DNA from 4 places in the Citrobacter portucalensis genome. Region 2 is predicted to be linked to each of the others. Evidence: predicted binding sites of a transcription regulator. Region 2 holds the regulator's gene; each other region holds the start of a gene.
The links. Region 2 encodes CRP, which controls carbon source genes, mostly activating them, when cyclic AMP is high. Its sites were predicted from a motif close to ATGTGANNNNNNTCACAT; they were not measured.
Positions count from the first base shown of each region.

Region 1: the regulator CRP is predicted to act here: its motif matches at 6,478-6,495, upstream of udp (uridine phosphorylase).
Region 3: the regulator CRP is predicted to act here: its motif matches at 4,453-4,470, upstream of uxuA (mannonate dehydratase).
Region 4: the regulator CRP is predicted to act here: its motif matches at 2,050-2,067, upstream of LY264_RS22745 (YjcB family protein).

Region 1 is NZ_CP092466.1:4,990,500-4,998,273, forward strand. Features, by position in the region: gene tatC (Sec-independent protein translocase subunit TatC) at 1-28, opposite strand, end outside; gene tatB (Sec-independent protein translocase protein TatB) at 31-579, opposite strand; gene tatA (Sec-independent protein translocase subunit TatA) at 583-837, opposite strand; gene ubiB (ubiquinone biosynthesis regulatory protein kinase UbiB) at 916-2,556, opposite strand; gene ubiJ (ubiquinone biosynthesis protein UbiJ) at 2,553-3,158, opposite strand; gene ubiE (bifunctional demethylmenaquinone methyltransferase/2-methoxy-6-polyprenyl-1,4-benzoquinol methylase UbiE) at 3,172-3,927, opposite strand; gene rmuC (DNA recombination protein RmuC) at 4,022-5,452, opposite strand; gene udp (uridine phosphorylase) at 5,593-6,354, opposite strand; gene LY264_RS24090 (dienelactone hydrolase family protein) at 6,620-7,426, shown strand; gene metE (5-methyltetrahydropteroyltriglutamate--homocysteine S-methyltransferase) at 7,523-7,774, opposite strand, start outside.
Region 2 is NZ_CP092466.1:398,640-406,413, forward strand. Features, by position in the region: gene LY264_RS01835 (YhfG family protein) at 32-199, shown strand; gene LY264_RS01840 (putative adenosine monophosphate-protein transferase Fic) at 189-791, shown strand; gene pabA (aminodeoxychorismate synthase component 2) at 823-1,386, shown strand; gene argD (bifunctional acetylornithine/succinyldiaminopimelate transaminase) at 1,472-2,689, shown strand; gene LY264_RS01855 (YccS/YhfK family putative transporter) at 2,759-4,846, opposite strand; gene crp (cAMP-activated global transcriptional regulator CRP) at 4,898-5,530, opposite strand; gene LY264_RS01865 (OsmC family protein) at 5,839-6,246, shown strand; gene LY264_RS01870 (phosphoribulokinase) at 6,340-7,209, opposite strand; gene LY264_RS01875 (YheU family protein) at 7,263-7,481, opposite strand; partial or broken gene LY264_RS01880 (hydrolase) at 7,478-7,774, opposite strand, start outside.
Region 3 is NZ_CP092466.1:4,391,508-4,399,281, forward strand. Features, by position in the region: gene uxuR (Uxu operon transcriptional regulator) at 592-1,365, opposite strand; gene LY264_RS21295 (fructuronate reductase) at 1,541-3,016, opposite strand; gene uxuA (mannonate dehydratase) at 3,097-4,281, opposite strand; gene gntP (gluconate permease GntP) at 4,543-5,886, shown strand; gene LY264_RS21310 (LutC/YkgG family protein) at 5,936-6,631, opposite strand; gene LY264_RS21315 (LutB/LldF family L-lactate oxidation iron-sulfur protein) at 6,624-7,774, opposite strand, start outside.
Region 4 is NZ_CP092466.1:4,705,005-4,712,778, forward strand. Features, by position in the region: gene soxS (superoxide response transcriptional regulator SoxS) at 1-47, shown strand, start outside; gene LY264_RS22740 (EAL domain-containing protein) at 50-1,636, opposite strand; gene LY264_RS22745 (YjcB family protein) at 2,189-2,470, shown strand; gene LY264_RS22750 (hypothetical protein) at 3,124-3,384, shown strand; gene LY264_RS22755 (M48 family metallopeptidase) at 3,585-4,298, opposite strand; gene LY264_RS22760 (type I restriction endonuclease subunit R) at 4,298-7,390, opposite strand; gene LY264_RS22765 (RNA-binding domain-containing protein) at 7,401-7,774, opposite strand, start outside.

The DNA of each region.
Region 1 (7,774 bases), 530 kb from region 2:
TGAGCGGTTGGGTATCTTCTACAGCCATGTTTACGGTTTATCACTCGACGAGGGGGAGGATTCGACAACAGGTGCGGCAGCTTTCTTTTCTGCATCCATCAACGTGGCGGAAGTGTTTTCCGTCTGCTCTGGCGTTTTAGCACCCGTGGATTCCGGTTTTTGCTCCGGCGAACTGGCCTGGTTTTCAGCGGCGGCAGGGGTTACCCCTTCTCGCTGCGCTTCACCTTCTTTCACCACCGGATTATGGATAGTGTGCGCTTCATCGCTCGCTTTCTCAGGATCGTGCACGCTGTAAGAACGCTTCATCGATTCCGCCGCTTCACGCAGCTCATCCATTGACGCTTTCAGCTCCGGGGTCAGATTTGTCAGGCTCGCTTTCTCTACTTTCTTCAGGCTGTCCTGAAACTCCTGAAGCTTAAGCTCCTGGGTCAGTTCATTCTGAACAGTAGTTGCAAGGGAACGCAAAGCGCGAACCCAGCCAGCAACCGTTTTTACCGCTACAGGTAATCGTTGCGGCCCCAGAACAATGAGGCCGATCACGAACACCAATAACAGTTCGCTAAAACCGATATCAAACACGGATTATACCTGCTCTTTATCTTGGCTTTTGGCGTCTTCCTTTTTCACTTCACCCTGCTTATCGGTGATGGATTTAGCAGTAAAATCAGCGTCCTGGCTGGTTTTATCTTGCTTAGGCTCATCATCACCCATCGCTTTTTTGAAGCCTTTGATCGACGCGCCAAGATCGGAACCGATGGAGCCGAGTTTCTTGGTGCCAAATAGCAGTACAACGATGACGGCAATGATCAACAACTGCCAAATACTGATACCACCCATACATGTTCCTCTGTCATAGATGATGAATTAATAAGGCCGTAGTATACGTTACACGACCTGCCTTGGGCGATGAAAAATTCAGCGCATTTTGCGCCAGCCGATCAACCAGGCTATGACGCCTCCCGCCATTAACCAGCCCGGCATAAGCCCCCACTCAGGGCGGCTTACCAGCAGGAATGTTCCACTTAGCAACAATGTTGCGCCAATGCCCAATAAATAACGGGATTGTCCCTGGCGTACATGATTCGCGTGAAGCTCGCGGGCAATCTTATCAACACTGTGCTGTAAATATTTGCCCTGGCGCAAACTGTCATACACCAGTTCAGGTATTTCTGGCATTTTTTCGACCCAGAACGGTGCTTTTTCTTTAAATGCCCTAACGAGCGCCGGAATACCGACCTGATCTTTAATCCAGGATTCGAGGAATGGCTTAGCCGTTTTCCACAAATCTAACTGAGGGTAGAGTTGTCGTCCGACACCTTCAACGTACAGTAGCGTCTTCTGGAGCAATACCAGTTGAGGCTGAACTTCCATATTGAAGCGGCGCGCAGTGTTGAACAGATTCAACAGCACGTGACCAAAGGAAATCTCCGCCAGCGGCTTTTCAAAAATCGGCTCGCACACGGTACGAATGGCAAATTCAAACTCTTCTACGTTGGTATCCGGCGGAACCCAACCAGAATCCACGTGCAGTTCAGCAACTTTGCGGTAATCGCGGTTAAAGAACGCAATGAAGTTTTCAGCCAGGTAGCGCTTATCTTCTTTGTTTAAAGAGCCCACAATCCCACAATCAATACCAATGTATTTCGGGTTTTCAGGGTGCTCATAACTGACAAAAATGTTCCCGGGGTGCATATCCGCATGGAAAAAGCTGTCGCGGAATACCTGAGTAAAGAAGACCTGAACACCACGCTCGGCCAACAGTTTCATATTGGTGCCGTTCTTCTCAAGCGTGGTGACATCTGAAACCGGGATGCCGTAAATGCGCTCCATCACCATCATGTTCTGACTGCAGTAGTCGGAATACACTTCCGGGATGTACAGCATCGGACTATCTTCAAAATTACGTCGTAGCTGAATGGCGTTCGCCGATTCGCGCAGCAGATTCAGTTCATCGATCAACGTTTTTTCATATTCACGGACGACTTCTGTTGGTCGCAGGCGACGCCCATCTGGCAGCAGACGAGGAACCCAACGAGCCAGGCGGTAGATCAGTTTTAAATCCGCTTTGATGACCGGAAGTATGTCCGGGCGAATAACTTTGATCACCACCTCTTTGCCATTCGATTTCAATCGCGCAGTGTGGACCTGAGCAACAGACGCAGATGCCAGTGGCGTGATTTCAAAATCATCAAACCATTCCTCAACGGGCAGCCCGCCCATAGCCTCTTCGATTTGTTTTTTCGCTCTAAGCCCATCGAACGGGGCAACCCGATCCTGCAATAGCGCAAGCTGATCGGCGATGTGCGGAGGGAAAAGGTCACGACGGGTAGAGAGCATTTGCCCAAATTTGATCCACACCGGGCCGAGTTCCTGTAAAGCCAGTCTCAGCCTTTCTCCCAGCGGTTTGTCTTTATGTCGGTTGGGCATCCAGAACAACGAGTAACGCCACAACCGAAGCGGCAGCGTGATTCGCATTTTGGGGATGAGTTCATCAAGACCGTAGCTTAAAAAAGTGCGAATGATGAAATAAAGGCGCCGTACTTCACCTGGCGTCATTTGGCCTCCAGTTTTTCCAGCCGTTTGGCCAGAGATTCAACCGCGCGCTCAACGGCTGCTGTTTCTTCAGCAAACCATGCAACCTCTAGTGGACCAGGAGCCATGCGCCACTCTTCAGTGATCGCTTCGGCGACATAGCGCTGCTGGCGCTGAAAGTTATGGCACAGGAACTTCGCTCCACCACGCAAGACTTTGCTGACCCCTTCCGCGACGATATCGCCGGTATAGGGTGCTAACAGTTCTGCAGGATCCAACTCCGCCAGATCGGCCAGCGCAACAAAGTTCTGTACTACCTGGATATCGCCCTGGACTTCCAGCTCACCGCTGCGGATAAGCGTGGTGAGTTGCTGTCGATCACGCAATTTCGGTAACACACTGGCATATGTGATTACGGTGCAATCGGCTTCGCCTTCCCATGCCCCCAGCACATCGACCTGGCGCTCGCTAAATACCAGGACTAACGGTGTTGAAAATCCTTTGAGATCAACACGCAGCACCTTACCCTGTAAACGCGTTCGGGCTGACTTCAGCGCAGGAGAACTGTACAGAAAGGTGTTGAGCAGATTTTCAACGCCTGCGGTTACTAAGGGTTTTAAAGGCATCCCCACTCTCCTGTCAGAACTTGTAACCACGATGCAGCGCAACGACACCTGCTGTCAGGTTGTAGTAATCAACGCTTTCGAACCCGGCATCTTGCATCATTGCTTTTAAGGTGTCCTGATCGGGATGCATACGGATGGACTCCGCCAAATAACGGTAGCTGTCCGCATCGCTTGCTACCATTGAACCTATGCGAGGCAGAACATGGAAAGAGTATGCGTCGTAGGCTTTGCTCAACGGTTCGATGATGGGTTTGGAGAATTCCAGCACCAGTAGACGTCCGCCTGGCTTCAATACGCGGTACATGGAGCGTAATGCTTTGTCTTTATCCGTTACGTTGCGCAGACCGAAAGAGATGGTGATGCAGTCAAACGTGTTGTCAGGGAAAGGTAATGCTTCCGCATTCGCCTGAACGTACTCAACGTTACCTACCACGCCAATATTACGCAGCTTTTCGCGACCCATTTTGAGCATTGAGTCATTGATATCCGCCAGCACAACTTTGCCGGTTTCACCAACCATGCGAGAGAATTTCGCCGTCAGATCGCCGGTACCGCCTGCTAAATCGAGAACGGTTTGCCCGCGACGCACGCCACTGCAATCAATGGTGAAGCGCTTCCACAAACGATGAATGCCAAATGACATTAAGTCATTCATAACGTCATATTTAGACGCCACAGAATGAAAAACGTGGGCCACCATGTCAGCTTTCTGCTCTTTAGCGACGGTCTGAAAGCCAAAGTGCGTCGTTTCTTGTGAATTATCCACCATCTCAGTGCCTGCTCATCCAAAAAATGTTCGAGAAGTGTAACAGATTGGGCCAATTTGCCCTACCCTTCTGCCGGGTTCAACTACCCCAAATGGACTAGTTTGATTGCTGATTTGCCGCTTCATCCTCGGGGTAAGACGCATCTTGTTGCGTCTCAGGGACCGAGCGCAAGCGGTATTCTTCATCCTGTGTAGTCGCTTGTTCAGCCAGCTCAGGATTTATCTCGCGCTTAATTTCCACGCCTAAACTACGAAACGCTTCTGCCTGCGACAGGACATTTCCACGACCGGAAGAGAGTTTTTTCATCGCCTGTCGGTAGTTGTCCTGGGCTTTGTCCAGGCTTTGACCTATTGCCGACATATCATCCACAAACAACCGCATCTTGTCATAAAGTTTGCTGGCCCGATCGGCAATTTGTTGCGCATTACGACTCTGATGCTCGTAGCGCCACAGGTTGGCGATCGTGCGCAATGCCACCAACAGCGTGGTAGGGCTCACCAGCATAATGTTATTTCTAAGCGCTTCGGTAATCAGTTCGGGCTGTCTGTCGAGCGCCAGCAAAAAAGCGGGCTCAACGGGGATAAACATCAACACATAGTCAAGCGTACGCAGCCCAGGAAGCTGCTGATAATCTTTGCGCCCCAGTAGTCGAATATGGTTGCGCACCGAGGCGATGTGCTCCTGCAATGCACTTTCGCGGGTGTATTCATCTTCTGCGTTAAAATAGCGCTCATAGGCGACCAGCGTCATTTTCGCATCGATCACCACATCTTTACCCTGCGGTAGCCGAACGATGACATCAGGCTGCATTCGCGAACGGGCGTCGTTTTCGATGCTGACCTGGGTTTCATATTCATAACCCTCACGCAGACCAGAGGCTTCGAGTACCCGCGTGAGTACGACCTCTCCCCAATTACCCTGCGTTTTGTTATCGCCTTTTAATGCCCGCGTCAGGTTTACCGCTTCCTGCGCCATCTGCGCATTCAGTTGCTGGAGATTACGAATTTCGTGTGCCAGGGTATGGCGTTCTTGCGCCTCTTTACCAAAGCTATCCTGAACCTGGCGACGAAAACCGTCCAGTTGTTCACGAAGCGGCGCAAGCAGGCTGTTCAGACTTTGGCGATTTTGCTCATCAACACGGCGGTTGCTGTGCTCAAAAATACGATTCGCCAGATTTTCAAACTGTTCGCTCAGACGCTGTTCGCTGTTGATCATCTGGCGGATTTTATCTTCCGCATGCTGTTGCGTTGCTTCCAGCCGGGTAGTGACTTCACGGAGATCGGCTTCCAGAGAGGTGTTGATACTGTGCAGACTGCGTAATTCGTTATTGAGTAGTTCGCACTCATCACGCCAGTGAGCTTCCTGCGAGAGCTGCTGGCGAGCGGCGCTTAGCGCAATATCCAGTTCACGTCGCTCTTCGATGAGGTCGGCACGGATTTGATCGGCGCGTGCTTTTGTCGCCAGCCACCCTACCAGTAGCCCTGCGGCTAACGCCAACATGGCACTCATCATAATTGAAATATCCACAACGCCCCCTTACAGCAACGACTTACCCGCTCAAAATAGAATTGTGCTGTATAAACGTCCAGTTTAAAAGGAATTTCCTGCGAGGCACTACGCAAAATAAAAAGGCCGAACGCGTCGGCCTTTTTGAATAGAAGGGAGAATTACAGTAAACGACGCGCGGCTTCTACCACGATTTTCACCGCGTGGCTTTCCGTTTGTTTCATCGTTTCCGCATTAGGGATCTCTTGCTGAGTACGGTTCACGATAACACCTGCGACCATACCGGCACGCAGACCCTGGCTTGCGCACATGGTCAGCAGCGTAGCAGATTCCATTTCGTAGTTCATGACGCCCATAGACTGCCACTCTTCCATTGAGCCTTTGAAACGGCTCACGACGCGACCAGAGAAGGTGTCATAACGCTCCTGGCCTGGGTAGAAGGTGTCAGAAGACGCAGTAACACCCACGTGAGTGGTGGCGCCGATAGATTTCGCCGCTTCCACCAGCGCGGTGGTGCACTCGAAGTCCGCAACGGCCGGGAATTCCATTGGTGCGAAGTGTAGGCTTGCACCGTCCAGACGAACAGACGCAGTGGTAACCAGTACATCACCCACGTTGATATGCGGCTGGATAGCGCCAGTCGTACCGATACGCAGGAAGGTACGAATGCCCAGCTGTGCCAGTTCTTCTACGGCAATAGAGGTGGACGGGCCGCCGATACCGGTAGAGCAAACGATCACGGCTTTACCATCCAGCTCAGCACGCCAGGTGGTGAACTCGCGATGAGATGCCAGCTTAACCGGCTTATCCATCAGCGCGGCGATCTTTTCCACACGCTCCGGGTCGCCAGGGACGATAGCAAGCGTAGCCCCTTGTAAATCGTTCTTAGTGAGGCCGAGATGAAAAACATCAGACTTAGACATAAAAACTCCTCTGTGAATCGGTTTTGTCAGAAGAAGCAAAAACATACTTTACCGAAGGCATAAACATATTTTCGTGACAGTCATCACTATGATGTAAATCAATTGCATTCGATTACCATTAAATAGTGATCTTTATCACATAAATGATGCGATATAAGTAAGCCCTGCACAAAAGATAGACCGTTTAAGGCAATGTGGTTCGTTGCATGTGTCTATAGTTAACAATGCGCTTTTTTGCTGAATATTTAAGGGTACGGAGAATACCATGACAACACGACAATCTGGCTTTGCACCTGCTGTATCTCCACCGACGTCTACCACGGTTCACACCCCGGATAATGCAATTATCGCCGGTGTAACGTCTATACCTTCACAAGGCGATGATATGCCAGCGTATCACGCACGACCAAAACAGACTGATGGCCTGCTGCCCGTAGTCATTGTCGTGCAGGAGATTTTTGGTATTCATGAGCACATTCGTGACGTTTGCCGTCGTCTGGCTCTGGAAGGGTATCTGGCTATCGCACCAGAACTCTATTTTCGCGAAGGCGATCCCAATGACTTTGCCGATATCCCTACGCTGCTTAGTGGCCTTGTCGCCAAAGTGCCTGACTCTCAGGTACTGGCCGATCTGGACCACGTCGCTAGCTGGGCCTCCCGCAACGGAGGAGATGCGCACCAGTTGATGATCACCGGATTTTGCTGGGGTGGACGCATCACCTGGCTGTATGCCGCACATAATCCGCAGTTAAAAGCGGCCGTGGCGTGGTATGGCAAACTGGTGGGTGACAAAACCCTCAACTCGCCAAAACATCCCGTTGATATCGCAACCGATCTTAACGCCCCCGTTTTGGGGCTTTATGGCGGCCAGGACACCAGCATTCCGCAAGATACCGTTGAAACAATGCGCCAGGCGCTACGCGCCGCCAATGCTAAAGCGGAAATCGTGGTCTATCCCGATGCCGGACATGCGTTCAACGCCGATTATCGCCCGAGCTATCACGAAGAGTCCGCGAAAGACGGTTGGCAGAGAATGCTGGAGTGGTTCGTGCAATACGGTGGGAAGAAATAAACGTTAATTGCCCGGTGGCAGCGACGTCTTACCGGGCCTACAACTATTGCGATTTCCTGTAACCCGGGTAAGCACCAGCGCTTCCCGGGCACCGAATTACGCCTGACGCAGATTCTGCGCCGCTTTGACCATGTTCGCCAGCGCGGCACGGGTTTCCGGCCAGCCGCGGGTTTTCAGGCCGCAGTCCGGGTTCACCCACAGACGTTCTGCTGGAATGCGCTGCTCAGCTTTCTTCAACAGGGCTTCAATCCACTCCACGCTCGGAACGTTCGGCGAGTGAATATCATATACGCCCGGCCCGATTTCATTCGGATAGTCGAACTCTTCAAACGATTCCAGCAACTCCAT
Region 2 (7,774 bases):
TGGCAAGTGTCGGCTCATTCAGGGAGGTCACGTGAAAAAACTCACCGATAAACAAAAGTCCAGGCTGTGGGAACAACGGCGAAACGCCAATTTCCAGGCCAGCCGACGGCTGGAAGGCGTAGATATTCCACGGGTTACTCTGAGTGCTGAAGACGCCCTGGCGCGTCTTGAAGAGCTGAGGAGGCACTATGAGCGATAAATTCGGTGATGGTCGCGACCCGTATTTATATCCGGGCCTGAATGTCATGCGTAACCGTCTGGGGATTCATCAGGCGCAGCGTTTAGCGCAGGCGGCTTATGAACTGACAGCACTGCGTGCGGCGACTATCGAATTGGGGCCGCTTAAACGGGGCTTACCGCACCTGTGCGCCATTCATCGCCAGCTGTATCGGGATATTTTTGACTGGGCGGGACACCTGCGTGAAGTCGATATTTACCAGGGCGATACTCGCTTTTGCCACTTCGCCTATATCGAGAAAGAGGGCAATGCGCTGATGCAGAACCTGGAAGATGAGTCCTGGCTGGTGGGAATACCGGAAGACAAGTTTGTCGATCGTCTTGCCCACTATTATTGCGAAATCAATGTGCTGCATCCGTTTCGCATTGGCAGTGGCCTGGCGCAGCGTATTTTCTTCGAACAGTTAGCGATTCATGCCGGGTATATGCTGAGCTGGGATGGCATTCCGGTTGAGGAGTGGAATCAGGCTAATCAGAGCGGGGCGATGGGTGACCTGTCTGCACTGCGGGCGATATTTCGTAAAGTGGTAAGCGAAGCCCCGGAAACTGAGTAGAATAGCGCGGTTCTTATGTACCGGAGCCGCCATGATCCTGCTTATTGATAACTATGATTCTTTTACCTGGAACCTGTACCAATACTTCTGCGAACTGGGCGCTGATGTCCTTGTCCGGCGCAACGACGAGCTGACGCTGGCGCAAATCGACGCGCTGAACCCGCAAAAAATCGTGATTTCCCCTGGGCCATGCACGCCGGATGACGCCGGTATCTCACTGGATGTTATTCGTCATTTCGCCGGTAAGCTCCCCTTGTTGGGTGTTTGTCTTGGCCACCAGGCGATGGCGCAGGCCTTTGGCGCGAGTGTGGTTCGGGCGGCTAAAGTGATGCACGGTAAAACCTCGCCGATTACCCATAACGGGCAGGGCGTTTTTCAGGGACTCGCCAACCCATTAACGGTAACGCGCTACCACTCTCTGGTGGTTGCCCCTGAGACGCTTCCTGAGTGCTTTGAGGTGACAGCCTGGAGTGAAACGCAGGAGATAATGGGCATTCGTCACCGCGAGTGGGATATGGAAGGGGTACAGTTTCACCCGGAGAGTATTCTCAGCGAACAGGGGCATCAGCTGCTGGCTAATTTTCTCAATCGCTGATTTGTAGTTGCTATTCAGTGATTTTTTATTCATATTTTGTGATTATAATTTCACTGGCGTTTCTGCTTAACAGGGTGGTAATGACATGGCAACTGAACAAACTGCAATTACGCGCGCGACATTCGATGAAGTGATTCTGCCGATTTATGCACCGGCTGAGTTTATCCCGGTAAAAGGAAAAGGGAGTCGAGTGTGGGATCAACAGGGCAAAGAGTATGTTGATTTCGCGGGCGGCATTGCAGTGACCGCGTTAGGGCATTGCCATCCGGCACTGGTTGAGGCGTTAAAAACCCAGGGCGAAACTCTGTGGCATACCAGCAACGTTTTCACCAACGAACCGGCGTTGCGCTTAGGCCGTAAAATCATTGATGCGACCTTCGCCGAGCGTGTGTTGTTCATGAACTCCGGTACCGAAGCCAACGAAACCGCCTTTAAGCTGGCGCGCCATTATGCCTGCGTGCGTCATAGTCCGTTCAAAACCAAAATCATTGCCTTCCATAATGCGTTTCACGGCCGTTCGCTGTTTACCGTGTCCGTTGGTGGGCAGCCGAAATACTCCGACGGCTTTGGGCCAAAACCGGCGGATATCATCCATGTCCCGTTTAACGATCTGCATGCGGTCAAAGCGGTGATGGACGATCACACCTGCGCGGTGGTCGTTGAGCCTATTCAGGGAGAGGGTGGCGTCACTGCGGCTACGCCGGAATTCCTGCAAGGTTTGCGTGAACTTTGTGACCAGCACCAGGCGCTGTTGGTATTTGATGAAGTGCAGAGTGGAATGGGGCGTACCGGCGATTTGTTTGCCTATATGCACTACGGCGTGACGCCGGATATCCTCACCAGCGCGAAGGCGCTCGGTGGCGGCTTCCCTGTAAGCGCGGTGTTGACCACTCAGGAGATTGCCTCCGCGTTCCACGTGGGTTCGCACGGCTCCACCTACGGCGGTAACCCGCTGGCCTGCGCGGTAGCGGGAGCAGCGTTTGATATCATCAACACGCCGGACGTGCTGGGAGGCATTCAGGCCCGGCGTCAGGCGTTTGTCCAGCATTTGCACAAGATTGATCAACAGTTCGATATTTTCAGCGATATTCGCGGCATGGGGCTGCTGATTGGCGCCGAGCTGAAACCGCAGTTTAAAGGCCGGGCGCGCGATTTCCTCTATGCCGCCGCGCACGAAGGGGTGATGGTGCTGAACGCCGGGCCGGACGTGATGCGTTTCGCGCCGTCGCTGGTAGTGGAGCAGGCGGATATCGATGAAGGAATGCAACGTTTCGCGCAGGCGGTAGCGAAGGTGGTGGGCTGATTGCCGGATGGCGTACAGGGTAAGCTGTGATTCGTAGGCCGGATAAGCGTAGCGCATCCGGCAAATCTCTTAACCTTTCATGTCCCGTAGTCGGCGGCTCAGCCAGATCCCGTGGTGCGGTCGCTGACGCCATGCTACCGACGAAATGGTATGCATGGTGTTCAGATGCCCAAGAACCCGCTGCAGATGCTGCTCAAGGGTGCTTAACGGACCATGGGACAGCATCTCTGGCGCTTCGAGAATATTCACATCTCCCGAGCTTCCCGGCCCATCATATTCCAGCCGCTGCTGACAGCGCTGGAGCGCAATTTCGCAGGACTCCAGATACCGCTGCGCCAAATCCGGCGTCAGCATCGTATGTTCCCTTGCCAGCGTGGTCATCGCGTTGATGTGTTCAACGATGAACTGGCTGTGCGTGACCCACAGTTTCATGTCTGCAAGGTAGTGCGAGTTAAATCCCGGCTCCTGCATTGCCTGGTTCAGCGAGTTGAACAGCGTGTTTTGCGTCTGGTTGACGCGCATGCGTTGATACGCCAGCGGCGTGGCCTGTGGATCGTTGCTGAGGATCAGACGAATTGCCTCCTGGTCGGCTTCTAACGCATCGTGGGCGTTCTTACGCAGCAGACCGCTCTGCCACTGTGGCCACAGCCAGAGCGTGCCGCCAAAGGCGATTAAGCAGCCAATGACCGTATCGACAAACCGCGGCACGATAAACTCTTCCCCATTCAGCGTCAGTAGTTGCAGGGTGTATACCGCCGTTACCGTAAAACCGACGGTAGCCCAGCCGTAGTTTTTACGGATGATCAGATAGCTCACCAGGGTGATCAGCAGCATGGCCGCCAGCGTGAAACCTTCGGGAATATGAAAGTGCAATGTGACGCCGGCAATAACCAGTCCAACGAGCGTACCTACGGAACGGTGTAAGATGCGCACCCGGGTCGCCCCGTAGCCATTTTGCGTAACAAACAGGACTGTCATCAAAATCCAGTAAGGCTTTGGCAGGTGTAAAGCGCTGCCCATCAGGCTGGCGATACTCAACATAACGCTGATGCGTCCGGCATTGCGCAGCGCTGGGGATTTCAACGACAGGTAGTTTTTCAGGGCAGGGATCAGTGGCAACCGACGCTGCTTGTCAGCCATTAAGTCACGGGCATACAGCGGGCGCTGGGTCCGTAGCACGCGGGCAATACGGCTGAAGTGCCAGTAGCAAAATTGCCCCACCGGATTGTCCGGATGCTGCCTGGCGATTTTCTCCAGCGTGCCAATCTGCTTTTCCATCGAGAAACGGGTCGGCAAGCGGTGATACAAAATATCATCGGCCAGTACCCGAAGGCGTTCGGCGACGGTTCGCGCGTTCCAGCGAATTACCTGCTCCGCGTGGCTACGCTCAACCAGTTTTTGCACTTCTTCTGGCTGGTGGAGGCTAACGGAAATATGCTCCTGTAAATCCAGCGCCTCCTGAAAGGCACGCAGCAGGCGTTTGTATTCGTTGTTGTGATGTGCCGACAGCATATGCATTTGCTGATAGCACTGGGTAATCAGATCCACCGCCTTTTGTTGGCGAACCAGCAGGGGAGGCAGCGCTTTTTCTGGGTCGGCATGCTGGGTCAGCATGCTGTACTTGGCTTCACAGTAATCGGCTAATTCACGGTACAGCAAGCTGAGCGATTCGCGGAGCGGTTGCTCGCGCCACATCCAGAACCAGAACCAGTTGAACAGGCCATACCATAACGTGCCCAGCGCGTAGATCAGCAGCGGCTCCCAGACGGGCATATTCCCGGCCAGGCTGAGCGTGAAAATCGCCGCGATAAGCGAGGCTGGCAGTAATCGCGCATGCAAGGGGCTTAGCTCGGCGGTTACGCCAAGAATGAGCGTCAGGCCGGTGAGGATCAATGGTAGCGGTATAGTTTGCGCAAGCAGTAGCTGCATGATCAAGCTGCACCCGGCAAACAGCGATGCACCAATGACTAAGCGTTTGAAAAAGCGCTTGTGCGGGGTATCAAGACCGGCAATGTTGCAGCAGGCAGGGACGAGGGAAAAGAGAAGCCCCAAATGAAGCTGACCGATGATCAGACCAACAGCCACAGGTAAACATAGCACCAGCGTTTGTCGTAGTGCGTAGTTGATCTCTGGGTGGTATATCAGTCTTCGCCACATCGGAGTAAACAAAAGTGGCGCATTACTGGGTAACGCGCCACTTCGATGGGGTTAACGCGTGCCGTAGACGACGATGGTCTTACCGTGTGCGGAGATCAGGTTCTGATCTTCCAGCATCTTCAGAATACGACCGACGGTCTCACGGGAGCAGCCAACGATCTGGCCGATTTCCTGACGGGTGATTTTAATCTGCATGCCGTCCGGGTGGGTCATCGCATCAGGCTGTTTCGCCAGATTCAGCAGAGTCTGCGCGATACGACCGGTTACGTCGAGGAAGGCAAGGTTGCCCACTTTTTCAGACGTGACCTGCAGACGACGAGCCATCTGAGAAGACAGGCGCATCAGAATATCCGGGTTGACCTGGATTAATTGGCGAAATTTTTTGTAGGAAATTTCAGCGACTTCACATGCGGTTTTGGCACGTACCCAGGCGCTACGTTCCTGACCTTCTTCGAAGAGGCCTAATTCACCAATAAAATCGCCCTGATTCAGATAAGAAAGGATCATTTCTTTCCCTTCTTCATCTTTGATCAGCACTGCCACGGAGCCTTTAACGATGTAATACAACGTTTCCGCTTTTTCACCCTGGTGAATCAGCGTGCTCTTCGATGGGTACTTATGAATATGGCAATGAGACAAGAACCATTCGAGAGTCGGGTCTGTTTGCGGTTTGCCAAGCACCATGCGCGGTTATCCTCTGTTATAAGCTGTCTCCAGAGCCAGAAAACGACGCTGCCTCTGGGTTTGCAAAAATATGCTTCCCGCTACCTGGGAAAGGGGCTGTCAAAAATATACTGCAGCCTGTAATGTGATGTCCTCTGCATACATGCAGTACGTCAATGTATTACTGTAGCATCCCGTCTGTTTTAGCATAGCTTTCGCCGTGTGTCTCCTGGTGTCTCGCTTCAGCATGACGCAGGTCGCCTTCCGTTGCGAGAATTGTTATGTGCGCGTAATCTGTCAGGAAAATTGAAACATTGGAGTTACGAAATATGCAAGCGCGTGTAAAGTGGGTTGAGGGGTTAACCTTCCTCGGTGAGTCCGCCTCTGGCCACCAAATTTTGATGGACGGTAACTCCGGTGATAAAGCGCCGAGCCCGATGGAAATGGTATTAATGGCTGCCGGCGGTTGTAGCGCAATTGATGTGGTATCGATCCTGCAAAAGGGTCGTCAGGATGTGACCAACTGCGAAGTGAAACTGACTTCAGAGCGTCGTGATGAAGCGCCGCGCCTGTTTACCCACATCAACCTGCATTTCATCGTAACGGGTAACGATCTGAAAGATGCGTCAGTCTCCCGCGCCGTCGATCTTTCAGCGGAAAAATACTGCTCCGTGGCGTTGATGCTGGAAAAGGCAGTGAATATTACCCATTCCTATGAAGTGGTTGCTGCTGCGTGATGTCATGCCTGATGGCGTTTCACTTATCAGGCCTACAGGATATAAACACGTAGGCCGGATAAGGCATCAGCCGCCATCCGGCAAAAGACCACATCACTCTATCTTCTTACCTTCCATCAGTCGCTGTACCAGCGGCAGCATAATCAATTCCATCGCCAGACCCATCTTGCCGCCAGGTACGACTAACGTATTGATATGGGAAATGAATGATCCCTGCAACATGGCCAGTAACCACGGGAAGTCGATCCCTTCCAGGTTACGAAAATGAATCACGACAAAGCTTTCATCCAGTGATGGAATGCTCTTAGCGGCAAAGGGGTTGGAGGTATCGACGGTCGGTACGCGCTGGAAGTTAATATGCGTCCGGGAAAACTGCGGCGTGATGTAATTGATGTAATCGTCCATTGAACGCACCACCGAGTCCATCACCGCTTCACGCGAATGTCCACGCTCGCTGGTATCGCGGGTCAGCTTCTGGATCCATTCCAGGTTTACGATAGGTACCACGCCAACCAGCAGATCGACATGCCGGGCCACGTTTTGCTGCGGGGTGACAACACCGCCGTGCAGCCCTTCGTAGAACAGTACATCCGTCGGTTCAGGCAGCGGCTGCCAGGGCGTGAATGTCCCCGGAACCTGGTTCCACGGTACGGCCTCATCGTAAGTGTGCAGATATTTTCGCGACTGGCCTTTGCCCGTCTGACCGTATTCGATGAAGGTTTGTTCCAGCAAGCCGAAGTCATTAGCTTCGGGGCCAAAATAGCTGATATGCCGCCCGGCATCGCGCGCTTTGCGAATCGCCATGTCCATTTCCGGACGGGTATAGCGATGAAAACTGTCACCTTCCACCTCGGCGGCGCGCAGATTTAACTGCGCGAAAATTTTACGAAACGCGAGGCTGGTGGTGGTGGTCCCCGCGCCGCTGGATCCTGTTACCGCAATCACCGGATGTTTGGCAGACATAACAACTCCATGAAATGGTTGTAATTATAGTAAAGTCGGCCGGCGGCTACGGATTACTCGTGAATCTGCTTCCTCGGCATAATGTTGACCGTTTCATGCAGTTCAGACCACACCAGCACGGCTTCACCTGATTGTAGTTGGCGTTTGACGTCGGCGACTTTTTGTTCGAGCGAGCGTTCATGTTCACCATAATCGGTGCCTTCGCGCAAGACAAAGCTTTCAATCAAATTGTCCAGCGCGTCCGGGGAGATATCTTGCCAGGGGATAATCATGATGATGCCTCCAGATACGTTGTCAGCCAGTCCGGGATTCTTGATTCCAGCCACATCACAGGACGGCGCACCGTGCCACCTATAAATCCGACGTGGCCGCCGTGTTCAGTAAGCTGGTACTCCACCTGTGAGGGCAGATTTTCCGGTTTCGGGATCACATGATGATCCATAAACGGATCGTCTTTCGCATGGATAATCAGCGTTGGTTTGGCTATCCGATTGAGCAACGGCATGGCGCTGCACTGGCGGTAATAGTCTATAGCATCGGCGAAACCGTGGATTTTGGCGGTGAT
Region 3 (7,774 bases), 1.1 Mb from region 2:
ATATGCAGTCAGTGTAAAAACATGTCAACGGTAAAAAACATTCACAATCGTAATAAAACTGTTAATAAATAGCAGAAAAATGGAACGATATTTCAAGTGAAAGATAACTTGTTTATAGAATAATGTGTAATTTTAACTTTACATATATTCGTTTTTATTCATTTGATTAAAAAAGCATGAATCATTCACATGGATAATGATATACAGTCAAAACATCATTGCAGCCAATAGGTTACATGTCGTTATTAATGTCTACTTTTACGCAAACCACGTGTTTTTATGCGCTGTTATGCCAGGCGGCCCTGCCCTAACCACAGCGGAAATTACTTTGATTCTCACTTAATACAGACCAGTTTTGTCTAAAAATACGCACGAAAAGGTAAAAATAAGGTAAATAGCGCATTTTTTCGCAAGCAAAAATAAGTTGTTTTTAATTGATGAAAATCAATTTACATCACACAGGGGCAGCGAAAAAAATGATCATTGAAGACTATGGAAACCATTTTTTACATGAGGTTTAAGACGTGAAAAGAAAGGTTGCTATGCAATGCCGAGCGGGCCGGAACAGCCCGCCTGGGAGAGGTGGTAAAATCAAGCGTTAACTTTATCCAGCGGCCAGGAGTCAAACAGATAGCCATCGAAGTCGATGTCATCAACATTTGAAAACTCCAGCAGGCGCTGTTTGACGTTTTCCAGATGCTGCCACATCGCCAGCTTGGCCGCACGGGCATCCTTTTTGATTAACGCCGCCAGGATCTGTTTGTGGTCACCCATCCACTCTTTACGATAGTGGGTATCATCGAGATGGCTATGAAGCTGGATCCACATAGGGTTGTTCTCGCGCCACTGCCATGACTGGCGGAACAGCTCCACCAGCATGCTGTTATGCGTGGCCTCGGCGATAGCGAGATGGAACTGCATATCACCGCTTTCAGAACCATTCGGTTCGCTGGAGGCCAGCTCCCGCTCTTCCAGTTGCAACGCCTGGCGCATTTTGACGATATCTTCGCGGGTGGCCTGCAGCGCGGCAAATTCGGCGATGTTGCTTTCCAGCAGCTGTCGCGCCTGGAGCAGCTCAAACGGGCCTGCATCATTGCAATGATTCACATCCGAACTGTCGATGGTCTGCGCATCCGCATTGTCGAGCACGTAGATCCCAGCGCCACGACGCACGTCCACCAGACCTTTAATTTCCAGCATGATTAACGCTTCGCGCACCACCGTGCGAGTGACATTGAGTCTCTCGGCGATTTCACGCTCCGGCGGCAAGCGCTCACCAGGCTGGTACGGCGTCTGGACAATCAGATCGCGGATCATTGCACCCACTTCCTGGTAGGGTCTTTGCTGAGAAGTGTTCGATTTCATCGTGTTATGTCCGTCAGATGCGTCAATTCAGAATCCGGAGGCTGGATGACTGCGCACACCTTATCCGGCCTACCAATAACGTTTTTTCGCCTGAACTATAGCATTTGCGGGAAGCCAAAAACAGAAAACGGGTCAACCAAATTAGTATTTTGATTGACCCGTCATACCTGGGAGGTTATTCGTCAGCGCTTAACGCTGCAACGCACTCGCGTGCGCCGTGTTCACACAACTGTTGATACGCCGCGGTAACCGTCGCAACAAAGTCGGTGTTTTCCGCCAGATCATGACCAAAAATGCCGCTCAACCCCAGCAGCGCCGTCACGCGTTCGGCTCCCTGGAACTGTTGGTTAATGCGCTGGAATTCGGCCTGCATTGGGTCGACAACATCAATGACCTGCCCCTGTTCATCCACACCGTGGGTGTAGCGCATCCAGCCCGCGATGCCCAGTGCCAGATGACGCCAGCCGCTACCGTTTTGCAGATGCAGACGCACCGGATCCAGCAGGCGCTGTGGCAGTTTCTGGCTGCCGTCCATCGCAATCTGCCAGGTACGGTGGCGCAGAGACGGGTTGCTGAAACGCTCGATCAGCAGCGTCGCGTAGGCGTTGAGATCGGTACCTTCCGGCATCGACAGCGTTGGCGCTTGCTCCTGCATCATCAGCGCAAACGCCGCTTTGCGGTATGCTGGATTGGTCATGGTGTCAGCGATGGTTTCATAGCCGCCGAGATAGCCCAGATAAGCAAGGAAAGAGTGGCTGCCGTTGAGCATGCGCAGTTTCATCATTTCAAACGGTACTACGTCGGCAACAAACTGTGCGCCGACTTTGTCCCAGTCAGGGCGACCGTTAACAAAGTTGTCTTCAATCACCCACTGGCGGAACGGTTCGCAGGCGATAGCGCACGGATCGTAAACGCCCAACTGGTCGGCAATCTCCTGCAACGTTTCCGGCGTTGCCGCCGGAACAATGCGGTCTACCATGGTACACGGGAAAGTGGCGTTCGCTTCAATCCACTGCGCCAGCTGCGGGTCACGCGCCTGCGCCAGGCCCAGCACCGCGACTTTCGCCACATGCCCATTTTCACGCACGTTATCGCAGGACATCACGGTAAAGGCCGCCAGCCCCTGCTCACGACGCAGATGCAGCGCCTGTACGATGTAACCAATCGCCGATTTCGGCGCGGCCGGATTTGCCAGATCGTGTTTAATCAGTGGGTTATTGAGATCTAACTGGCCGCTGGCAGCATCGGTGCAGTAGCCTTTTTCCGTGACCGTCAGCGAGACAATTGCCGTCTGCGGGCGTGCCATGGCCTGTAAAATACCATCACAACCATCAAGCTCCGGGTGCAGGGCTTCTTTCATTGAGCCGATCACTTTCAGCACGGTGTTGTCCGCGCCTTTTTCCGCCACGGTATACAGCAATTGTTGCTTGCGCAGGTTTTCAATCAGTATGCAGTCATTACCCGGCATCAGGTTAACTTCACAGATACCCCAGTCGCTGTCGGTGGTTTCCAGCAGATGGTGGGTGTACAGCGCCTGATGCGCGCGGTGAAAAGCGCCGCATCCCAGGTGAACAATGCGGGATTGCAGACGAGAGCTGTCCCATGCGGGGCGCGCAACCGGCAGGTTGCTATTGGCAATTGTCGTTGTCATCGTGAACTCCAGATCCCGTCGGAAAGACCAACGGTGAGAAAAGAAAAAAGCCGGCCAGACAGGCGACCGGCAACACTGCTTTAGCGGCTAAAGAAAGCGCGCTGGATAGCCATCTCAACGCCACGCACTTCCGCCAGGCCTTTCAGGCGACCAATCGCGGAGTAACCTGGGTTGGTTTTCTTTTTCAGGTCGTCAAGCATCTGGTGACCGTGGTCCGGGCGCATAGGGATCAGATCCTCTTTGCCCTCGGCTTTACGGCGCTGTTCTTCCTCAACGATCGCTTTCACCACTTCGTACATGTCAACGTCGCCATTTAGATGCGCCGCTTCATGGAAGGTTTTCGGGTTATCTTCACGCAGCGTGGAGCGCAAATGGGTGAAGTAAATGCGCGGGCCAAACTGTTTGATCATGTCGACCAGGTCGTTATCCGCACGAACGCCGTAGGAGCCGGTACACATGGTGAAACCGTTCGCCATGCTGTTGACCGTATCGACCATCCACTGCATATCTTCCACGGTGGAAACAATGCGTGGCAGGCCAAGGATTGGGCGCGGCGGATCGTCCGGGTGTACCGCCATGCGCACACCGACCTCTTCTGCTACCGGAATAATCGCCTTCAGGAAGACGGCAAAATTCTCACGCAGCGCAGCTTTATCGATATCCTTATAGCGTTCAAGATGCTGGCGGAACTGGTCGAGCGTGTAGCCCTCTTCCGCGCCCGGTAAACCGGCGATGATATTGCGGGTCAGACGTGCTTTGTCTTCTTCGCTCATGGTGGTGAAGCGTTCATTCGCCTGCGCAATCTCTTCGGCGGTGTAGTCCGCTTCCGCGCCCGGTCGTTTGAGGATATGCAGCTCAAAGGCGGCAAATTCAATTTGATCGAAACGCAGCGCTTTGGAGCCGTCCGGCAGGACGTATTCCAGGTCGGTACGGGTCCAGTCGAGAACCGGCATAAAGTTGTAGCATACGGTACGAATGCCGCACTCGGCCAGGTTACGCAGGCTTTGCTGGTAGTTGGCAATCCACTGCTGATAGTTGCCGGAACGGGTTTTAATGTCTTCGTGGATCGGTACGCTTTCGACGACCGACCATACCAGGCCCGCCTGCTCAATAATGGCTTTGCGTTTCAGGATCTCATCAACCGTCCACACTTCCCCGTTCGGGATATGGTGCAAGGCAGTGACAACGCCCGTTGCACCCGCCTGACGCACATCCGCTAAGGTGACCGGATCGTTAGGACCATACCAGCGCCATGTCTGTTCCATGTTTTATTCCTCGTTTACGTTATGGACTCGACGATATGGCACATAAATTCCTCCTTTTGGTATTACATGTCAACCTGAAGCGATAAATTGGTTAACCAAATCACGATATCTGCTGACCATACCGCTAATTAACGGCCATACAACCCAGTATTAATGTAAACATGTAACGCAATGTGACATCCATCGCATCATAGGTTGACCAATATCTGTAACATCTCAACCAAAATCATAATAGTTCAACCAAAGTAAGGTAGACGTTATATGCACGTTCTCAATATTCTGTGGGTTGTATTCAGCATCGGCCTGATGCTGGTGCTCAATTTAAGATTCAAGATAAACTCGATGGTCGCTCTGCTGTTGGCGGCACTCTCGGTCGGTATGCTGGCGGGAATGGATTTAATGGAACTGCTGCATACCATGAAATCCGGTTTTGGCAGCACGCTGGGTGAGCTGGCGATTATCGTGGTATTCGGGGCCGTCATCGGTAAGCTGATGGTTGATTCCGGGGCAGCGCATCAGATTGCCCATACGCTGCTGGCGCGACTCGGTCTACGTTACGTGCAGCTGTCGGTGATCATTATTGGTCTGATCTTCGGCCTGGCGATGTTCTATGAAGTGGCGTTTATTATGCTGGCACCGCTGGTGATCGTCATTGCCGCGGAAGCGAAGATCCCGTTCCTCAAGCTGGCGATTCCTGCGGTTGCCGCCGCCACCACCGCCCACTCACTGTTCCCACCGCAGCCGGGTCCGGTCGCGCTGGTTAACGCCTACGGCGCTGACATGGGCATGGTTTACATCTACGGTATCCTGGTGACCATTCCAAGCGTGATCTGCGCCGGACTTATCCTGCCGAAATTCCTCGGCAACCTCGATCGTCCAACGCCGTCATTCATGAAGGCCGACGTACCGGTTGACCAGAACAACCTGCCGTCCTTCGGCGTGTCTATTCTGGTGCCGCTGATCCCGGCGATCATCATGATATCCACCACCATCGCCAACATCTGGCTGGTGAAAGGGACGCAGGCGTGGGAAGTGGTCAACTTCTTAGGCTCCTCGCCGATTGCGATGTTTATCGCCATGGTTGTCGCCTTCGTGCTGTTTGGTACCGCGCGCGGTCATGACATGCAGTGGGTAATGAACGCCTTTGAAAACGCGGTGAAAAGCATCGCCATGGTGATCCTGATCATCGGCGCGGGCGGCGTACTGAAGCAAACCATTATCGATACCGGCATCGGCGATACCATCGGCATGCTGATGTCACACGGCAATATTTCTCCCTACATCATGGCGTGGTTGATAACCGTGCTGATTCGTCTGGCAACGGGTCAGGGCGTGGTCTCAGCCATGACGGCGGCGGGGATTATTAGCGCAGCAATCCTCGACCCGGCAACCGGTCAACTGGTGGGCGTCGACCCGGCGTTGCTGGTGCTGGCAACAGCGGCTGGCTCCAACACGCTGACCCATATCAACGATGCTTCGTTCTGGCTGTTCAAAGGCTACTTTGATCTGTCGGTGAAGGATACGCTGAAAACCTGGGGTCTGCTGGAGCTGGTAAACTCCGTGGTTGGCCTGATAATCGTGTTGATCATCAGCATGATTGCATAACGTTGATACCGCTCTGGCCCACAGCGCCAGAGCGGTTTTCCATCCTGCCTCAACAATCCTCAATAATCAGATATACCGCCTTCACCGGACCATGCACCCCAACCACCTTGATAAGCTCAATATCCGCCGTCGAGCTGGGTCCACTGATGATATTAATGCACGATGGCATACGCTCACCGGCCTGTGCTTTCTGATGCAGTTTTTCTGCCAGCTGCGCCACGCGCGGCAGAATGGAGCTTTTACGCAGCACGAAAATCGAGGACTCCGGCAACAGGCTCAGGGAGCGCCCGCGCTCCGGTGCGGAAAACAGCACCACGCCGCCGGACTCGGTCAGGCCATATTCGGCATACACCACGCCGACTTTCGCCTGCTCGGCCTGGGTAATATTTTCGCTACCACGCGCCGGATCCCAGACCACGGCGTTGCATTCCTGCTGCAAGCGTTCGGTGATGCCCAGCTCCACCAGCCGGCTGTCGCCGCTCAGCACCACCGGCTGCTGACCCAATTCTTCGCACAGGCGCAGCGCCGCGTCTGCGGCCTGGTCCTCGCTGGTCAGTTCGCAGCGGGCCAGCATCACTTCGCTGGCAAACTGGATAAACGCAGAGCAGCGCTGCTCGGGGCTAAACTCGGTCAGGCGCTCGTTGGCATAGTTGTTAACCGGTGCGGCATCCGCTTGCGGTTCGAAGCGCAGCGGGCGACCCAGCGCCTGGGCGATGGTGTTTAAAAACGCGGTACGGTTATCCATTCTTTTTCTCCTGCGCCTGATGTTTCTTAAACCAGCTGCGGAAGCTCTCGCCGTCAGCATCAGGCAGATCGCGCGCCTCCATCCAGTCACCAATCGCACCAACCTTGAGCGGGGTTTTGCCGCCATTGATAAACCAGCTCGCCGCATGCGCGCCCGCCATCATCCCGACTTTCCACAGCCCCGGATGGCTATTGGCATAGGCGAACATCTTGATCGCCCGTCGCTCGGCTTTCGGCGTAATGCCCTCCTCGGCCATCACCCGGCGATGACGCAGGATCAGTTTTGACAACGGAATACGCACCGGGCAGACGCTGTCACAAGCCGTGCACAAAGAACAGGCGTACGGCAGGTCTTTAAAATCTTTATAGCCGCCGAGCAGCGGAGAAATCACCGCGCCGATAGGGCCGGGATAGATAGAGCCATAGCCGTGTCCGCCGATGTGGCGGTACGCCGGACAGGTGTTCATACAGGCTCCGCAGCGGATGCAGCGCAGCACATCGCGAAACTCTGAGCCCAGCACCTGCGAGCGACCGTTATCGACAATCACCAGATGGAACTCTTCCGGTCCGTCAACGTTGTCCGCCTCACGCGGGCCGGTCAGCCAGGTGTTGTAGCCCGTCAGACGTGCGCCCACGGCGCTGCGCGCCAGCATGGTAATCAGCACATCCACCTCGGCAAAGGTCGGCGCGATACGCTCCATGCCCATCACCGCAATGTGCGTTTTCGGCAGCGTGGTGCACATGCGCGCGTTGCCTTCGTTGGTCACCAGACACACCGAGCCGGTTTCCGCCACGGCAAAGTTACAGCCAGTAATACCGATTTCGGCACTGAGGAAATCCTCGCGGATCTTCTGACGAATGAACAAGGTCATAGCTTCCGGGGTTTCCGGGCCGTCATACCCCAGACGTTCGTTCAGCACGCGGCGGATCTGGTAGCGATCTTTATGAATCGCCGGAACCACGACGTGCGAAGGCGGATCCTGATCCAACTGCAGGATATATTCCCCGAGATCGGTTTCGATCACCTGGATTCCGGCATCCTGCAACACATGGTTGACGCCGATTTCTTCGGTCACCATCGACTTGGACTTCACCACCTTCTGCGCATTTTTACTCTGCGCGACCTGCAAAATGTAGCGAGTTG
Region 4 (7,774 bases), 810 kb from region 2:
GCCGCGAATTTGATCGTACTCCCAGCGACTACCGCCATCGTCTGTAAGATTATTGCCCGCTCTGCGTCAGTATGGCGGGCGACCGTTGTATCCAGTGCATGAACTCCTGCGGCGGCAGCGCCTTCGCAAAATACCAGCCCTGACAATACTGTACGCCGCGTTCAAGCAGCCATTCGATTTGCTCCTTCGTTTCCACCCCTTCCGCAATCGTCTTCAGGTGTAAGCTTTGTGCCATCTCAATAATATGTTCGGCAATCAAGTGACTGGTGCTGTTAGTGGACAACGTGCTAATAAACGATTTGTCGATCTTCAGGATATCGACATTCAGCGCTGACAAATTATGCAGATTGGAATATCCCGTGCCAAAATCATCAAATGCCACTTCATAACCCGCTTTGCGGAACGCCTGGATTACGGGGGTCATTTTATGTACATCTATGAACCCACGCTCGGTCACTTCGACTTTAATTTGCTGGGCCGCCACGGAGTACTCACGATTTTTGTCGTTAATCAGAGCAATCAATCGGGATGAATGAAAGTCAGAAGCGGAAAGGTTAATCGATATAGAAAGCTGAGGATGCGCCGAAAGAAAATACCCCAAATCGTTGAACACCTCTTCAACGACATAATCCGTGATCCGCTCAATCATTCCCTCTTTTTCAGCCAGCGGAATAAACTCCGTCGGGCTCATCACCTCACCTTTACAGCCCGGCCAGCGCAGCAGAGCTTCAGCACCAACACATTGCCCATTCTTAATATCAATAATCGGCTGGTAATGCAGGCAAAGCTGACGTTTTTTGATCGCGCGTTTTAGCAAACGCCGAGGGGATAAGTATTCCTGGCGCGTGCGCCACCACATTAGCAATATCAGGATGCTGCAGATAATCCCGAAGGGGATGGTTAATACCGCCTCGTGATAGAAAATCTGACTTACTCGGTTGTCTGAGGTCGACACAATAATCGCAATTGGACGTTTTTCAGAATGCACGATGGTGTAGAAGCGATCGTCTTGTTGAAAGGTCGAGGCTTCACCGCGTATGAGCGGCGCGAACTGCGCAATATTTGCCGCTTCGCTGGCAGAGAAAAACGTATCTGTTACTGTGTCATACACGCCCCAGGAGAGATCCGGATCATCTGACATGACTTCGCTGTAGGACAATGGATTGATGACTGCGACGTAGTTCCCGCGTTGCATGTACGTCATTCTGTAGCCAGCGAAAAAAGGGGTATCGCGGTAGTAATAGATGGCGATATCCGGCGTACGTTTATAGTCAGGTGTCGGCATAATATAAGTAACAGGCGGCGTCATAGACGTAGAGCACAAAAAATGATCGCCCTGCGCATAAATTAGCTCACTGATATATAAACGACCGCGAATAATATTTAGCATACTTTTCTGATGTGCCGGGGTACACATCTTACCCTGATACAACTGGGCCATATCACGCGCCAAATCAGCTTGTAGGATCACCAATTCTGTTTTATTTAACACCAGTTGAGCAAAAGAGCGGAGTTGGCTATGGGTTTCGGTCATCGCCCGGATGTGCGCAAACCATATCGCCAGCACCACGGGGAACAATACCACCATGAATGTTCCCAGGAACTTCAGCATCTTGCGTCGCGCACTGTGATTCATGTCAGCCCTATTTCCCTGTTTCGTATATGCCAGAACCCATCAAGGCAGGATGCTATAAACACCGACTGATTAAGTTGCATGAATCTATCAGTATTAGCAACAGACTTCTCTATGTAAAAGTCTGATAATAGTTGATGATGATATTATTTTTCCGTAAGGCAAACTTAAAGTTATGCTTATTTCATAACGTTATTATCCCCACGGAGTAATTTTTTATGAGCATTATCCTGGCTGCATTTAAGAAATTCATTAAATTTTTTTAACGTTTAATTTAGGATAAATATAACAAGTAGATTAAATGTATGTTTAAAAGATGGTTATTTATTATCAACTCTTCATTAAACAAAACCACACATTTAGAGTGGTTATAAGCCTGCAAAAATAACGGCCAATACTGGTGAACAAACGACCAGATGTGATATAGTTCACAAAAATCATGTAACAGAAACAATGTTTCATTCATGTTATTGCCCGTCGATAGCCAGAGTATCACACCCTCGGTGAACACCCCCGCGCTGTCCTGGGCATCCAGACTTTCTGAGGACGTTTTTCATGGCGACAATAACAACTGGCGTGGTTCTTCTGCGGTGGCAACTACTCAGCGCGGTGCTGATGTTTTTAGCCAGTACGCTCAATATCCGTTTTCGTAAATCAGATTATATTGGCCTGGCCGTCATTAGCAGCGGTTTGGGGCTGGTTTTTGCCTGCTGGTTTGCGACTGGATTGCTCGGCATAACCCTGGTGGATATGTCCGCTATCTGGAAGAACATTGAAACCGTAATGGTTGACGTGATGAGCCACACACCGCCAGATTGGCCGATGGTGTTGAACTGATAACAAAATTGCATATGGCTACCCCAGTCTTGAGGTAGCCATTATTTTCAGCGTAGCGCAGTGGGATTAGAACGGTAGTTCACATAACACAACGCAAAAACATCTCAAGCCACTGAAAATATTGACTTTTACTGTAACAACAACCCAATCTTGTTAAGTTAAGCTCAATATTGTCAACATTCTGGGCTAGTGCTATGGGATTGCTACCCGCTAAACGTAAAGATAATAACTTGACACTTTCAGCGACAGCACCCGTTCAACAAAAAACCAAACGGGGCTTGGAGTACCCGGTTGGTCATGCCTCTCTCCAATGATTATGTAAGAGTACCCTAGAGGGATTGTCTCCTTAGGTTAATATATTGCTGTTTTGGGCCAGCTACCATTATAGCCAGCAAGCGCTGACGATAAGTAAAGAGTACAACAGACGCCCAGACGAGTAAAACTCTGTAATTGCCCTTTTGGGGTGAAAAAGATTCCATGTTAGGGAATAGAGTAAAAGTATGCTGATTCGATGGTAAGTGGGGTAACAAGCTTTATTCAGCCAAGGAAAAATTGGTTTTACTTCTCTTTGATGGTTAAAATACCCACACATACTGTTCTAGGAAAAACTTTCACATGTGAAAGTTTTTCAGCTCAACCCAAAGGCCGAAAAAATGAGCAGAAAATTAGAAGATATCATTGCAGAACAACCTCAAGAGCTCGTTGATTCCGCAAAAGAAATCGCTTCGAGGCAGCTAATCCATATCCATTTAATCGAGTTACTAGAACGTATCGGGGCTGATGCAGGCTGCCACATTGATAACTGCACAATCGATAGCCTACAGAGACTGAAGCAGCTTGTTGCATCAGCAGGAGGAAAACTTCGCCTTCATGTCGATCTACCGGATGGTTCAAATCACGGTTTTAAGCTGTGACCCTAGAACTTTCACATGTGAAAGTTAATACTACATTTAGTTTAACTACCAGTCACATATAAGTCTGACACGGAAAGCTAGCCCCTAAAAGGGTGCACTCTGATTTATGTGAACACCCAGAATTTCACACGTCGAGCTCTGTTTTGTGTTCATAGTGGCTTCTTTATGAGCACCAAATTACACGCAAAATACGTAAATCCTTAATAAATCCAACTGTTGTGTGCTAAAGGCATTCGGTTTAACAAATCACGGCGCTCTCGCCAATCAGGCAGTAATCTATCCATGTGCGCCTTAAATTGCTCATTATGATTACGCTCTAGCAGATGCACCAATTCATGTACCAATATGTACTCTAGACATTCGGGAGGCTTTTTCGCGAGCTCTAAATTTAGCCAAATGCGCTTTGCCTTAATATTGCAGCTACCCCATTTGGTTTTCATCTTTTTGACTCCCCAATCGGCAGCTGTAACGCCGATCTTGTCCTCCCAAACAGGCAGTAACTCAGCGATTCGCGCTTTAAGTGCATCTCGATAATATGAGTTCATTACCAGCGTCTTGTTCTCAAGCGTTGTTGCGGGATTGACATATAAATGCAATCGACCACGACCTAGCTTGATTTCATGCTTTCCGGAACGCTCAATAAGATTCAGACGATAACGCCTGCCCCACAGGTAATGACATTCACCGCTAACCATTGCTCGATCAGATTGGCGAGGTTGTTTGGCAAAATCACTCTGCTGTTTCTTGATCCAAGGAATGCGGCTGATCACTGCCATACGGATTGCGGTTTCTGTCATAGATTCAGGAGCAGAAACACGCACACGCCCATCAGGTGGCAACACGCTGATATGAAGGTTTTTAATTGCCTTACGATTTAACTGCATCGCAATAGAACCAATTTCTACCTTAGGCATCAATGGTACTCTTTTTGCGCTTTTGCCAATTCCATTACACCCTGAATATCCACATCATACCCCGTCGTTTCTTCTCGCACCGCATTGGCAATTTCTCGCTCCTTAAAGCGATCTCCCACCCAATCCGCTTTTTTGGTATAACGAATGGCACTATCTATTTTGGTAGCCAGCACTTCATCTTGACCAAAATTATCGTAAAACGCGCGTTTTGGATTAGAGTCCATCGATGGCGGATAGTTAGCCGCTGTCTGCTCCGGACGTATAACCTTACGAGACAACTCGCGGATTTTTTCCAAATACTCTTGATATTCAATCGCTTTTTGGCGACGAAGCTCAATCAGCTCATCCAATAACACCGACATTTGCTCGTAATACTTAGGGTTAACCGGGTTTTCATCAACGATGGTTTTACGCACGTTATTTTCGATGGTTTCGGCCATGGCTTCCTGATTCTTACGAATACTTTCAGGCAAAGCCTCCACGGCATCAGCACCTTTTTCGACAATGAGCTCAATAAGCCCCAGCTCTTCAAAATCCATCAGTACTTCGCTGTCATCCGCACGAATATACATATCTAACAAGTGGCGCATGGCAGGCTCAAAGCGTTTCATTTCTACCAAATCGCCACTGGCCAGTTTTACTTCGTCACGGACTTTTTCAAAATGAGCAACTTCTGCTCTTATCAAGTCTACATCTTGCGCAGAATAGCCTGCATCAGGCATTTCATTGGCGATATTGGCGAACGCACGCAGCAGTTTGGCAACGTTCTGATAAAGCGTTAAACGCAGTGCTTCTTTCTCGGTGAGCTCGTCTTGGTTCAGACCTGACTTACCACAAAAATAATAAATGTAGTCTTCCGTATTGCGTGGCGCTTTTACCGGCTCACACAAGGCGCGCACCATTTCCAGCGCATTATCCAAATCGAGCTTGGCTTGCTCTAAACGATCTTTCAGCAGCCCTGCAACGTCTTCCTTGTCATAACCATCAAATGCGCCTTGAGTATAATCAGAAATCGCTTTATCCAACGAGTGGAACAGATCTTTGTAATCAATGATGTAACCGTATTCTTTATCATCGCCATCCAAGCGGTTCACGCGGCAAATGGCCTGAAACAGATTGTGATCAGCCATCTGTTTGTCGATATACAAATAGGTAGCCGAAGGGGCGTCGAAGCCAGTCAGCAACTTATCGACCACGATGAGCAAGCGCATTTGTCCTGGCTCATCAATAAATTGCTTTTTAACTTCTTTTTCAAACTCTTCAACGCGATTTGCGGCCTTGTCTTCCGGTTGCTCGAAGTAATCCGCAAGCATTTTGCGGTAAATATCGTATTTAAAGAGCTTTTCCGTTAAACCCTCACCGGTTTCTTCCCCTTTAATGCTTGCAGCGGTCGGCTGAAAACTGGTGACAATAGCCACCTTACCGGCTAAATCTGTTTGGCTGAACATTTCATAAGCTTTACAAGCTTGATAGACACTAGAGCAGACCAACATGGCATTGCCGTAGCCATCCATCAGGCGTGGCTTAGTGTCCATATCCAGTAAGATATCGTTCACAATTTGCTGCAAACGCGATTTACTGGACAGCACCTTTTGCATGGTGCCCCATTTCTGTTTCAACTGGGTTTTCGCTAATCGAGATAAGCCGCGAGTTTTGGCTTCAAACCATTCATCGACCTTTTTCTGCGAAGTGACATTTTGGTCGATATCTCGTGCTTCATAGCGTAAATCAAGCACCACACCATCGGCCACGGCTTCATCAAATTTATAGGTATGAATGTAAGGGCCAAATACCTCAACCGATTTTTTCTTGTCTTTCTTCATCAAGGGCGTGCCGGTGAAGCCGACAAACATGGCTTCTGGCAGGATGGATTTCATCGCCTCGTGCAACTTGCCCGATTGAGTACGGTGACACTCGTCCACAAACACAAACAAATCGCCTTTGGCTTTAAAGTCCGATGGTAGCGATTTCTTTAACTCGGCAATAAACTCATCCGTCGCGGTATCGTTTTCCGAATCAGACTGCCGACCAAATTTATGGACTAAAGAGCAAACCAACCAAGGGTTGGGCTGATTGAGCGTCGCCACCAAATCGGCACCGCTTTTGGTGCGATAAATATCTTCCTCAACACCAGTGAACACCTTTTCAATCTGCTCATCCAGCTCAGTGCGATCGGTCACGATCAATACACGGGCGTCTTTGACATTTTCGCGTACCCATTTGGCCAGCCACACCATAGTGAGGCTTTTACCAGAACCTTGCGTGTGCCAAATAATGCCGCCTTCTCGCCTTGCGATATGGCGTTTTGCCGCTTCAATACCAAAGAACTGATTATGACGACAGGTCTTTTTAATACCCGCATCGAAAACAATAAAATCATGGACAATTTGCAGAAAGCGCGCTTTGTTACACACGCGGCTCAGATGGAAATCGAGTTTATGGTTATACCCGTTTTCTATCTCTTCTTTCCATTCAAGATAGTGCTTCTCTGGTGTTTCAATGGTGCCGTAACGCAAGCCTTGTGTGTCGTTACCCGCCATCACCAATTGCATGGTGGTAAAGAAGTTACGGATAAAATCTTTCTTCTGATTGTCGAGGTTCTGGCGAATACCTTCGGAAACCGACACAGAAGAGCGTTTCAGCTCAATCACACCTAGCGCGATACCATTGACATACAGCACAATATCTGGACGCTTTTTGTTCTCGCCCTTGATAGAGACTTCTTCGGCAATGGCAAAATCGTTTGCTTCTGGGTTTTTCCAGTCAATCAGCCACACGGTTTCGTTTAAGTGACCTGCGCCTTCTTTATCTTTCACGCCGTAACGCAGCAGGCGATAAACCTCTTTGTTGGCGTAATAGAGCTTTTTACCTTCGCCCAGCGCTGCTGCCGTATCCAATTGGCGAATAGCACGATTGATCAACGCCTCGCTGACACCGCGTTTTTTTAGCCAATTAACGAGGATATCCACTTCAATATTTTTATTATTAGCGCGATCCTGCCAATCGCCTAAATAGCGATAACCTAAGTCAGTTTGAAAAAACTGAACGATACGATTTTGGGTAGCGCGCTCACGCTGACCAACGTTACTCATTCTAACATCCTTATTCTATGCGTCTTTTGATAATGGCTTTAAACGCATTGCCAGCCCTGTCGTCAATAAACTCAATGTCTGGATAGGCTTTTATCGCTCGTTTTATGCCGCTCCCCAAGCCCCTATATGGCAACACTTTTGGGGCAAATGAGGCCAAAATTGGGTTTCTAACATTCGAGTTACCCATTTTGATATTTTCTATCGTTAAGTTATTGGGCAAGTGACCAGGGCTCACGATTTCAATTCGATCAGCAAACACCAAAACCTTAATCGGCGCGGATACAAAGTAATCGCGATGAATAAGCGCATTGGCAATAAGCTCTTCAAGCACGATTCGCGGAATTTCAGGCTCGCCGACTGAGTTGAAGCCTTGTTCATTCTGCA